One region of the Bacillus mojavensis genome, then DNA from elsewhere that is predicted to be linked to it. Evidence: predicted binding sites of a transcription regulator. Region 1 holds the regulator's gene; the other holds the start of a gene.
The links. Region 1 encodes Rex, which represses fermentation and respiration genes when NADH is low (regulators of the CRP and FNR family bind a similar motif). Its sites were predicted from a motif close to TTGTGAAATATTTCACAA; they were not measured.

Region 1 (5,931 bases):
CCACTGCGTTGAATGTGCCGCGAAGTTTGTTCACAACAAGTGTTGCAAGAGCTTCACCTTCAACATCCTCAGCGATTAGAAGCAATGGTTTGCCTTGCTGAACAACCTGCTCAAGCACAGGAAGGATTTCTTGAATGTTTGTGATTTTTTTGTCTGTGATTAAGATGTAAGGATTGTCAAGAACTGCTTCCATCTTATCAGAATCAGTTACCATGTAAGGAGACGCATATCCGCGGTCGAATTGCATACCTTCAACAACTTCAAGCTCAGTTGTGAAGCCTTTAGACTCTTCGATTGTGATAACGCCGTCGTTGCCTACGCGCTCCATTGCTTCAGCGATAAGGCTTCCGACTTCCTCATCAGCAGCAGAGATCGCAGCAACCTGAGCGATAGATTCTTTGCCTTCGATTGGCTTAGAAATTTCTTTCAGGTTCTCGATCGCAACGTTTACAGCTTGTTCCATACCTTTACGCACGCCTACAGGGTTAGCGCCTGCTGTTACGTTTTTAAGGCCTTCGCGGATCATTGCTTGCGCAAGAACTGTCGCAGTTGTTGTACCGTCACCGGCAACGTCGTTTGTTTTGCTGGCTACTTCAGCTACAAGCTTAGCACCCATGTTTTCAAACGCGTCTTCAAGTTCGATTTCTTTAGCGATTGTTACACCGTCATTTGTGATTAACGGAGAACCGAATTTTTTCTCTAGAACCACGTTGCGTCCTTTTGGTCCTAAAGTTACTTTTACAGCATCAGCAAGTGCATCAACACCGCGAAGCATTGCGCGGCGAGCTTCTTCACTAAACTTAATATCTTTTGCCATGTGTACGAAACCTCCTCGAATTTTTAAGTATTTGTTTATTTAAGAATTAGCCGATAACAGCTAAAATGTCGCTTTCACGTAAGATTAAGTATTCAGTACCTTCGTATTTCACTTCAGTACCTGCGTATTTTGAGAAGATAATGCGGTCGCCCTCTTTTACTTCTAAAGCAACGCGCTCTCCGCTTTCTAACACGCGACCTGAACCAGCTGCCACGATTTTGCCTTCTTGCGGCTTTTCTTTTGCAGAATCCGGTAACACAATTCCGCTGGCAGTTTTTTCTTCAGATTCTACGAGTTCAATGACAACGCGATCACCTAATGGCTTTAACAATGTAATAACCTCCTCAATAGTATGAATATGTAATTTTAGCACTCAGCACTAAAGAGTGCTAACACAACTCTTATAATAAAGAATCTGACTTCCAATTTCAAGTGATAAGATAAAAAATTTTTCACGCTTACATCATTCTTTTCAGCTCTGATATCCCTTGGTTTTTTCACCCCCGTTCAATTATGTTACAATAGCTGTAGACAAAAGAAACCCACTTAACAAAGGAGTACATACCATTTGAGAAAACAGTATTGGTTTATTATTTTGACATATATCATCATGCAGTTTTCAGCAGTAATCGGGATTCCCTTGTTATTTAAATTCGGTTATGCGGGAGGACAGCCCACAAAAGAAAATCTGCTGCACGCGCAGGGATTATGGTCCGTCATCAGTTTTATTGCCTGTCTGATTGTTGTATTGCTCATTCTCAGAACTGTGCCTAAAACTACGTTGCGAAACGAAAAGAAAGACTCTGTCGGACTATCGATCCTTTGGGCGATAGCCGGTTTTTTCATAGCCCTTTTCTCTCAAGGAATAGCCGGTTCTATTGAATATTATGTATTTGGCATCGGAAGAGAATCAGAAAATACAAAAGCCATCCTGGATGTGATTCAGGCAGTCCCGCTTATGATTATCGTTTCTTCTATCATCGGGCCAATATTAGAAGAAATCATCTTCAGAAAAATCATTTTCGGCGCGCTGTACGAAAAAACGAATTTCTTTATTGCCGGACTGATCAGCTCCATTATTTTCGGAATTGTTCATGCCGATTTGACGCACCTTCTGCTGTATACAGCAATGGGCTTTACCTTTGCATTTTTATATGCGAGAACCAAACGGATTTGGGTGCCGATTTTCGCCCATGTAATGATGAATACATTCGTCGTCATTATGCAGCTTGAGCCTGTTCAGAAATACCTTGAACAGCAAAGCACACAAATGCAATTGATTATTGGAGGATTACTTTCATGAGAAACCCGATAGTGTGGGGAATGATCTACTTTGCCGTAGGGTGCATCTTTACTTATCTCGCCGCAAGCTCACCAGGCAGCATGTGGTCATTTTACTCCATCCTGCTGATGGTGTTCGCTGCATACAACATCAGCATTTCTTTTAAGATGTTCGCCTTTTCATTTAAAACAAAGAAAAACCAGAAATAAAGAAAATCCATTTCTCTTCTATGAGAAATGGATTTTTTTATGATGGTTAAGAAGAAACGTCATGATCGGCAGCACTGCTTTTCTGCGCTTTCCGATAGGCAGCCTTCGATATTAAAATACTGATTTCATACAAAATCAAGAGCGGAACAGTCACCATCATATGAGACAAAAGCTCAGGTGGTGTAATCAGAGCAGCAATCACAAGCAGCGTAAAGTACGCATACTTTCTGATTTTCGTTAAAAACATCGGTGTCACAATTCCAAGCCTTGTCAAAAACATAAGGATGACCGGCATTTGAAACAATAGTCCAAACGGAATCGTCAGCTGCAGAAGAAAATGAAAATATTCATTAATTCCGATTACCTGAGTGACATTCAAATCTTGAGAGATCCGTTTCATAAAATCGACAACAAAAGGAAATAAAATATAATAGGAAAAAGATAAACCCGCTAAAAACAGCAAAATAGAGATCGGAATGTAGCTGAGCGTTACTTTGCGTTCCCTTTCATAGAGACCCGGGCTCACAAAAGCCCAAAGCTGGTAAAGAATAACCGGCGAAGTCAGGACAATCCCGATGATAAACGCAAACTGCATAAACACATAAAGCGGGTCTGTCAGATTAAACGCATTGAGCGTGAGCTCCTTCGCTTCATCCGTTTCTTGCAAATACACTATAATCGGCTTCGCTAAAAAAAATCCCGCGATAAAGAAAACGACAAACGCCAGCGCCACAACCAGCAATCGTTTTCGAAGCTCCGCAATATGCTCCAGCAGCGACATTTGATTCACTTTCATTTGTGTCATCCTAACTTACTGATTCTCTTTCTTTTTTTCCTCATCATCACTCGCTAATCCTTTAGTAGCGTTTTTGAATTCACGAAGTGTGTCTCCAGCCGCTTTTCCCAACTCAGGCAGCTTTTTGGGACCAAAGATAATCAGAGCAACGATTGCGATAACAGCAAGGCTTCCAGGACCGATCGGCATATTTGGGCTCCTCCTTTCCGGTTACTCGATTTCCTCTAAAACAGAATAATGCTTCAAGAAATAAACCAGTGACTGAAGCTCTACAGCTAAATCTATATGATGAATTCGAATGTGTTCCGGCACATTCAAACGGGCCGGCGTAAAATTAAGAATACCCTTAATCCCTAACGCAACCAATCTGTCGGTAATCGATTGGGCCGCAACTGCGGGCACTGTAAGAATGGCAACTGATTCGCCTTTTACATGTTTTTCAAGATCATCTAGGTTAAAGACGGGCACACCGCCTACCTCAGTTCCTATTTTACTCTCATTTATATCAAAAGCCATAGAAATTTTCGTGTTATTATTTTTTGTGAAATTATAGTGAAGAAATGCTGTTCCTAAATTCCCGACACCAATCAAGATAACGTCTGTCATTTCATCCTGATCAAGTGTTTTTCGGAAAAATGACAGCAAATAATCAACATTATATCCGTATCCTTTTTTGCCAAGAGCTCCAAAATAGGAAAAATCCCTGCGAATCGTGGCAGAATCAACCTTTACGGCATCACTGAGTTCAGCAGATGATACACGCTGTTTTCCTGACGCATGCAGATTCTTTAAAAAGCGATAATAAAGCGGCAGCCGTTTTGCCGTCGCCTGCGGAATTTTTGATTGATCCTTATTCATTTTTGGTCCTCCAAATTATACTCGGATAGTTCTCTTTTAAAGTCACCGTTTTTCCCGCCTGTCTTTTCCAGCAAGCAGGTAGGGCCGATGACCATCCCCTTATCAAGCGCCTTGCACATATCGTAAACAGTAAGGGCACACACCGATGCAGAAGTTAGCGCTTCCATTTCCACACCTGTACTCCCTTTCGTTTTGACCTGTGCTTTTATATGAAGTATAACTTCTGTTTCTTTTATTTTCCAGTCAAACGAAATATCGACCCCGCTCAAGGATAGCGGATGGCACATCGGAATGATATTTGATGTTTGCTTTGCAGCCATAATGCCCGCCACCTGAGCGACAGCAAGTACATCTCCTTTGCCGATATCATGGCTTTTTATTTTCTCGTACACTTCACTCTTCATGTGTACGCTTGATACAGCCGCCGCAGTACGGACAGTCGAAGATTTTTCGCTGATATCCACCATCTGGGCTCTGCCCTGTTCATTAAAATGAGAAAATCCATTCATAGTAAAAACTCTCCTTAAACAGATCATACACTATTTTCTTCTCTATGTCTTATCCGGCCAATGTATTGTTTGCTGAGTTCTGGTTCATAAGCTACACTTAACTTATTATAGCAGAGGTGAAATAATATGATGATCTTACAAATTAATCAGCTTTCCAAATCATTTGGTGCTGATACTATTTTAAACAATATAAAGCTGGAAGTCAGAAACCGTGATCGCGTCGCAATTGTCGGAAGAAACGGCGCGGGGAAATCTACACTCCTTAAAATTATCGCAGGTCACCTTTCATATGAAAAGGGTGAAGTTATCAAGCCGAAAGATATCACAATGGGCTACTTAGCCCAGCATACCGGCTTGGATTCTAAGCTTACCATAAAAGAAGAGCTGCTGACTGTTTTTGATCACTTAAAAGCAATGGAAAAAGAAATGCGCACCATAGAAGAAAAAATGGCGGCAGCTGATCCAGGTGAACTGGAAAGCATCATGAAAACCTACGACCGCCTTCAGCAGGAATTTAAAGATAAAGGCGGCTATCAATATGAAGCAGATGTCAGATCTGTGCTGCACGGTCTCGGCTTCAGCCATTTTGACGATTCAACGCAGGTGCAAAGCCTGAGCGGTGGTCAGAAAACAAGACTGGCCTTGGGTAAGCTTTTGTTAACACAGCCTGACCTTCTCATTCTAGATGAGCCGACCAACCATCTGGACATTAATACGCTGACCTGGCTTGAACATTATTTGCAAGGCTATTCAGGCGCCATTCTGATTGTTTCTCACGACCGCTACTTTTTGGATAAAGTGGTGAATCAGGTGTACGAGGTATCTAGATCAGAAAGCAAAAAGTATCACGGCAACTACAGCGCTTATCTCGATCAGAAAGCTGCCCAATATGAAAAGGATCTTAAGCTGTATGAAAAACAGCAGGATGAAATCGCTAAGCTGCAGGACTTTGTAGACCGAAATCTGGCGAGAGCCTCAACGACAAAAAGAGCACAAAGCCGGCGGAAACAGCTTGAACGGATGGACGTCATGTCAAAACCGCTCGGCGACGAAAAATCAGCAAATTTTCATTTTGATATTACAAAACAGAGCGGGAACGAGGTCCTGCGGGTTCAGGATCTGACCATCAGCTATGAAAACCAGCCGCCGCTTCTGACAGATGTTTCGTTTAGGCTGACAAGAGGAGAAAGCGCCGCTCTTGTAGGTCCCAACGGAATCGGAAAATCAACCTTGCTGAAAACATTAATAAACACACTGAAGCCGGATCAGGGAACAATAGCGTACGGCTCAAATGTCAGTATCGGTTACTATGACCAGGAACAAGCTGAGCTGACCTCCTCTAAACGCGTCATTGATGAGCTGTGGGACGAGTATCCGGAGCTTCAAGAGAAAGAAATCAGAACGTGCCTCGGAAATTTCTTATTCTCCGGGGATGATGTGCTTAAACCCGTCCATTCCCT
Region 2 (5,931 bases), 1.0 Mb from region 1:
CTTGTAGTCCCTTTCAACGACTTGAATGTTCGGCATCGTTTTCCCCGGGACGGCTTCACATTCGCCTTTGCTCCAGTCATTGATTTTGCCGAACGGCTGGGCCAATTCCTGCATGGTGTCGTGAAGGAGCGGCGTCGCGACTACTTCTTTCACCGGGTCCATATCGACTTCTTCTGCCAGATCAGAAACGGCTTTAGACAGCGCCTTGAAAATATCCCAGTCTGACTTTGATTCCCACGGAGCTGAGATCGCCGGAGCAAAAGGATGAATGAACGGGTGCATATCGGTGCTGCTGAGATCGTGTTTTTCATACCATGTCGCCGCTGGTAGCACGATATCGGAATACAAGGCGGTACCGGCCATTCGGAAATCAAGATTGATTAACAAATCGAGCTTTCCTTCCGGAGCCTGCTCGTGCCATTTGATTTCTTCAGGACGGATGCTGTCGCTGTCGTCATTCATCAAGCCGTTCGTCGTTCCCAAGAGATGCTTGAGAAAATATTCATGCCCTTTTCCCGAACTGGAAATCAGATTCGCTCTCCACACGAACAGGTTTCTCGGAAAATTCGCTTCATTGTCAGGATCTTCAATGGCGAATTTCAGCTTTTTCTCTTGAAGCTGTGAGGCCACGTACGCACCAACGTCTTCAGGTGTTGTTGCCCCCGCTTTTTCAGCTTCTTTGTACAGGTCAATTCCGTTTTTATCAAATGTCGGATAAGACGGAAGCCATCCGAGTCTTGCTGCCAGCACATTGTAATCGGCGTGATGCTTGTAGCGGGATGACCCAGCGATCGGTGATGCCAAGTCACTGACCGGCTGATCCTCGTAGCGCCATTGGTCAGTCGCAAAGTAGAAAAATGAGGTGCCGTTTTGCAGCTTGGGCACGCCCTCCCAGTCCTTTGCATTTGCAATTGTCTGCCAGCCTTCAGCAGGGCGGAGTTTTTCCTGACCCACATAATGAGCCCAGCCTCCGCCGTTAACACCTTGGGCGCCTACTAATAACACAAGATTTAACACAGCGCGGTAGATCGTATCGGAATTGAACCAGTGATTAATACCAGCTCCTACAATAATCATGGAACGGCCCTCTGTATCGATCGCATTTTGGGCAAATTCTCTGGCTATCTTAATGACGGCTTCTTTTTTGATTCCTGTCACATGCTCCTGCCAGGCTGGCGTAAACGGTTCAGGATCGTCATACGAGCAGGCTGATTTCTCCCCGATCCCCCGATTCACACCGTAGTTAGCCAAAATCAAGTCAAACACGGTTGTGACATACACATCTTCATTGTCCATGGCCAGTTTTTTAATCGGCAGGTCTCGCTCAAGCACTCTGTTTCCCTCATTTGAGAAATAAGGGATTCGAACCGTGCCGATTTCGTCCTCTATGCCGAGCACTGAGAGCCGGGGTTCAATCGATTCGCCTGTTTCTTCATCTATCATGTGCAGGTTCCATTTCTTTTGGCCGTCCCAGCGGGAGCCCATTGTTCCTTGCGGGATCGCGAATGCGCTTGTACGTTCATTCCACACCGCAGGCTTCCACTGATCATGCCCCGTCTGCCGCCCGATATCCTTTGCATGAAGAAAACGCCCGGCCGTATAAACGCCATCTTCTTTAGTTAGAGTGACAAAGAACGGGAAATCCGTGTATTGCTTTGCGTACTCTATGAAACGCTCTGTCTTCTGATTAACGTAAAACTCCTGCAGGATCACATGCCCCATCGCCATCGCAAGCGCGCCGTCTGTTCCCTGGCGAATGCTCAGCCAGTCATCCGCAAATGTTGAGGATTCCGCGAAATCCGGGCTGATTGAGATGACTTTTGCCCCTTTATAGCGGGCTTCTGCCAAAAAGTGCGCATCAGGCGTCCTTGTGAGAGGGACATTGGAGCCCCATGTGATGATATAGCCTGAGTTGTACCAATCACTGCTTTCCGGGACGTCTGTCTGGTCGCCCCAGATTTGCGGGGATGCCGGCGGAAGATCCGCATACCAATCATAGAAACTGAGCATAGGGCCGCCAATCAAAGACATAAACCGCGAGCCTGACGCGTGGCTGATCATGGACATGGCCGGAATCGGGGAAAAGCCCACATTCCGGTCAGGCCCGTATTTCATGACTGTATAGAGCAGAGAGGCCGAAATCAGCTTCAGCACCTCCGGCCATTCAGCGCGCACAAAACCGCCTTTTCCCCGCGCCTGTTTAAAGGACTTCGCTTTATCCGGATTTTCAACAATCGATTTCCATGCTTCCAAAGGGTTTTGATGAGCCTGCAATGCTTCACGCCACAAATTGATCAGCACACCGCGCACGTATGGATATTTCACACGGAGCGGGCTGTAGATATACCATGAAAAACTGGCCCCTCGCGGACAGCCTCTCGGTTCGAAATCAGGCATATCCGGGCCGGTTGACGGATAATTCAGGTTTTGCCCTTCCCATGTGACGATGCCGTTTTTCACGTATATATTCCAGCTGCAGGACCCTGTGCAGTTGACGCCGTGGGTGGAGCGGACGACCTTATCGTACTGCCATCTGTTTCTGTATACATTCTCCCAATCACGATCTTCATAGGTTGTTTGACTATGTTTATTTGATTGATGCTCAATAGGAGAGAAATAGTTTAATCTCCTAAACAACGGACTCATTTTCTTTTTTTTCATGAGTATTTCACTCCTTCCGAGTCAGGTATTCTAAATTCACTATATACAGAGGCAGGATATTTCCTTGTGAACTATGTCACACACTCCCCTTTTTTCACAGAAAGTTCACATGAAGAAGAAGGAATGGATAGACTGATCAAAAAACCCGACTCCTTTTAGGAATCGGGTTCAGCATTTTCATCCTGAGATCTATGCAGATAACGCAAAAACAGCTCATAAGAGAAAAAGACATTTTGCTGGAGCATCACCAGAAAATTCATCTGCAGCTTCGGGTAATAGGACATGATTTTTTTTAATATGTAAAAAGGGATATTGAGCATAAGAATGTCTTCGGATGTGCGGACTGAAATGAATGGAGATAAGAACAGCCCGCCTTTTTGATCGACGGGAAACACATCGCCTTTTTCCCACAGCGCAACGGTTTGCGACCCTTCAGGCAGCCTGCTGTCAATAAAACGAATACTGCCTTTTAATACAATATAAATGGATTGAGAATGGAGAAAAGATGGATCCTGATCACATGACCCGCGGATAAACGTCCCGTTATTCAGCAATGTTTCAACGATGGATAGGGGCACTTCATTAAACATAGGAAGTTGTCTCAAAAAAAATAAATAGTCACACTGATTCATAGGGAAGCCTCCTGTGCTAAGGATAGCTTTAGTGTAGCCCGGCCGATCCATAACAGCAGTGATGTATTTCACAGATGATATGATGAATGTCACTTATTGTCGGTATTGTCGCTTTTATAATGAAGCAAGAAAGGAGTGTTTCGATGAAGGCGCTTATTCCGAAGCAGCACGGCGCTTGGGCCATGCTGCTCATTCCATTTTGCCTCGGTATAGTGAAGGGAGGAGCGGTTCTTTGGCATATTCCCCTATTTTTAGGCTGGCTGTTTCTTTATTTGGCTGTTTATCCTGTTACGCTGGCATTAAAAAAGAAACAAATCAACGCCTATCAAAAGTGGATATTTTATTACAGTGTTCCAGCCTGCAGCTTTTTGCTTGCCGCTGTCATCCATAAGCCGTCTTTTATCTGGCTTGCCTTTTCTTTGCTGCCGCTGTTTCTCATTCATGTGTATTATGCCCGGCGAAAAAATGAACGAGCGCTGCTGAATGATTTTGCGGGCGTCTTTTTCTTTTGTGCAGGAGGATTCGCCAGCTGCTGGCTGGGGACGGAAACTCTTGACGGCTGGGCATGGTTTATTTTCGCACAATCTTCTTTGTTTTTTATCGGAAGTTCATTTTATGTAAAGTCGGTGATCCGGGAGAAGAATAATCGAGGATTTGCCTACTGGTCGTGGGGCTATCACCTGCTCCTCCCCTTGCTCTCCGCAGCTTTCGGCGCGGGCTGGGCCGTTCTCGCCTTTATCCCCAGCAGTTTGCGTGCTTGGTTTTTTCACGGAAAGAAGTGGCCAGTTCAAACGATCGGCATTCTTGAAATCGTCAATGCGTGCGTCTTTTTCGCCATCATGTGCATTTGGCTAACAAGATAAAAACAAGGACATATTGCTGTCCTTGTTTCCACTTAATCAATATTGCAAATCTCTAACGGGCAATGTTCGCATTCAATCTCACACCGTAAATAGTCCCGCTGATGCAGTACAATCTTTCCGGATTCCTCTATTGAAATAACCCCTTGTTTGCGGAGATCACCCAGCATGCGGTTGACGCTCTCTCTTGCCGCCGCGCAAAATTTCGCCAAATCCTGGTTTGTCAGGGCAATGTTAATGAGAATGCCGTCACTCCGGTTCACTCCATAGCTGTTTGACAAGCGGATAAGGGTAGAATAGAGTGCCCCTTTTTTGCCATGAAGAAGAAGGTCTCTGATTTTGGATTGAATTTTGCGCAAATGGGTGCTCATCCATTTCATAAATTCAAATGTCAAAGCACCATTGTGGATTAGTTCCTTTTCAAGTCTGCCTTTATTGATGACAAGCACTTCGCCATCCTCCAGCACTTTTGCACTGAGCATATATCTCGGTTCTTCTGTGAAAAGTGTTAATTCACCGACAATATCATTTTTTTGGCAGATTCTAAGTGTCAGGTCTTTGCCGTCAGACGTTAGCTTCCCGATTTCAATGAGTCCTGATTGAATCAGATAAAGCTCTTCTGCATCCATTCCTTCTCGAAACAGGTATGTGTGTTTTTCGATTTTTCTTTTTGTGCTGATGGATTCCAGCAATTGATGAAGATCACTGGAAATAAGATCCTTATCAGATGTTCGAACAGAGAGAAAGTTCATGAGCTCACCTCGAAGAAAAGTCACGTTGTGTATTTATTGTAACGTGAAATCATTTGTGCTTTTCAGAAAAAACTTACAATCTCGTGAATTCCCAGTCGCTGGCGGCCCTTCAGTTTACGCTGTGCCCGCTTCTCTCTGTATGTGTTTTCATTCTTTCCTGCCAATACATCCATATGACAATGACAAAGCTTGCTAACGCGACTTCCGAAAGCGCCATAAATCCGATGGCGTATTGTCCCGTCGCCTGAAATACACTCGCTAGGATCAGCGGAGGGAAAAAACCGCCTAATCCGCCCATGGCAGACACAACTCCGTTGGCAATTCCCGCCTGTTTAGAAAAATAGAAAGGAACCAGTTTAAAAACCGTCCCGTTTCCAATCCCTGAGCACACCGCAACCGTTAACGCCCCAAAGGCATAAATGCCGATCGTCGGCGAAAACGACAGGATCACGCCTGATAATGTCAGGCCGGCAAAGACAAACATCAGGATGCGGAGCGGACTCACTTTATCAGCCAGCCACCCGCCCGCCGGCCTGAGCAGCGTAGATACAGCAATAAAACCTGCCGTCCGCAGCCCGGCATCCGCAGGACTCAGATCAAACTGTTCAACAAGAAAGTTTGGCAGATAGATTGTAAACGCAACAAAAGCGCCAAACGTAATAAAATAAAAGAGACTCAGAAACCACAGCACATGATTTCGGTAAACAGCTTTGATTTGAGTCTTTACGGACACCTTCACTTTCTTCTCATGCCGGTCACCGAAGAAAAAGTGCAGCAAAGCAAATAAAGCCAACAGGACCATATACATTTGCACCGTACTTTTCCACCCCGCCGCTTGTGCAATCACGGGAGCTGCAAATGTAGTGATCGCGGTTCCGATATTCCCGGCGCCGTATATACCGTTTACAACGCCATGTTTTTCTTTAGGATAGTACTTCGGAAGAGATGTAACCCCAATGGAAAAAACGGCTCCCCCAATCCCTAAGAAAAAACCGCCCGCGATTAAATCAAACAGAGAATCTGCAA

Region 2: HC660_RS18935 (nitrate reductase subunit alpha) is a predicted target of Rex. The motif match lies at 2,726-2,743, and genes of this name have one in related genera.

What each region holds. Positions count from the first base shown of each region.
Region 1 is NZ_CP051464.1:645,083-651,013, reverse strand. It holds gene groL (chaperonin GroEL) at 1-817, opposite strand, end outside; gene groES (co-chaperone GroES) at 864-1,148, opposite strand; gene HC660_RS03395 (CPBP family intramembrane glutamic endopeptidase) at 1,386-2,120, shown strand; gene HC660_RS03390 (YdiK family protein) at 2,117-2,308, shown strand; gene tatC (sec-independent protein translocase protein TatCy) at 2,355-3,113, opposite strand; gene tatAY (sec-independent protein translocase protein TatAY) at 3,120-3,293, opposite strand; gene HC660_RS03375 (redox-sensing transcriptional repressor Rex) at 3,315-3,962, opposite strand; gene moaC (cyclic pyranopterin monophosphate synthase MoaC) at 3,959-4,471, opposite strand; gene HC660_RS03365 (ABC-F family ATP-binding cassette domain-containing protein) at 4,598-5,931, shown strand, end outside.
Region 2 is NZ_CP051464.1:3,641,979-3,647,909, forward strand. It holds gene HC660_RS18935 (nitrate reductase subunit alpha) at 1-2,661, opposite strand, end outside; gene HC660_RS18940 (cyclic nucleotide-binding domain-containing protein) at 2,817-3,293, opposite strand; gene HC660_RS18945 (YwiC-like family protein) at 3,437-4,156, shown strand; gene HC660_RS18950 (fumarate/nitrate reduction transcriptional regulator Fnr) at 4,189-4,905, opposite strand; gene HC660_RS18955 (nitrate/nitrite transporter) at 5,015-5,931, opposite strand, start outside.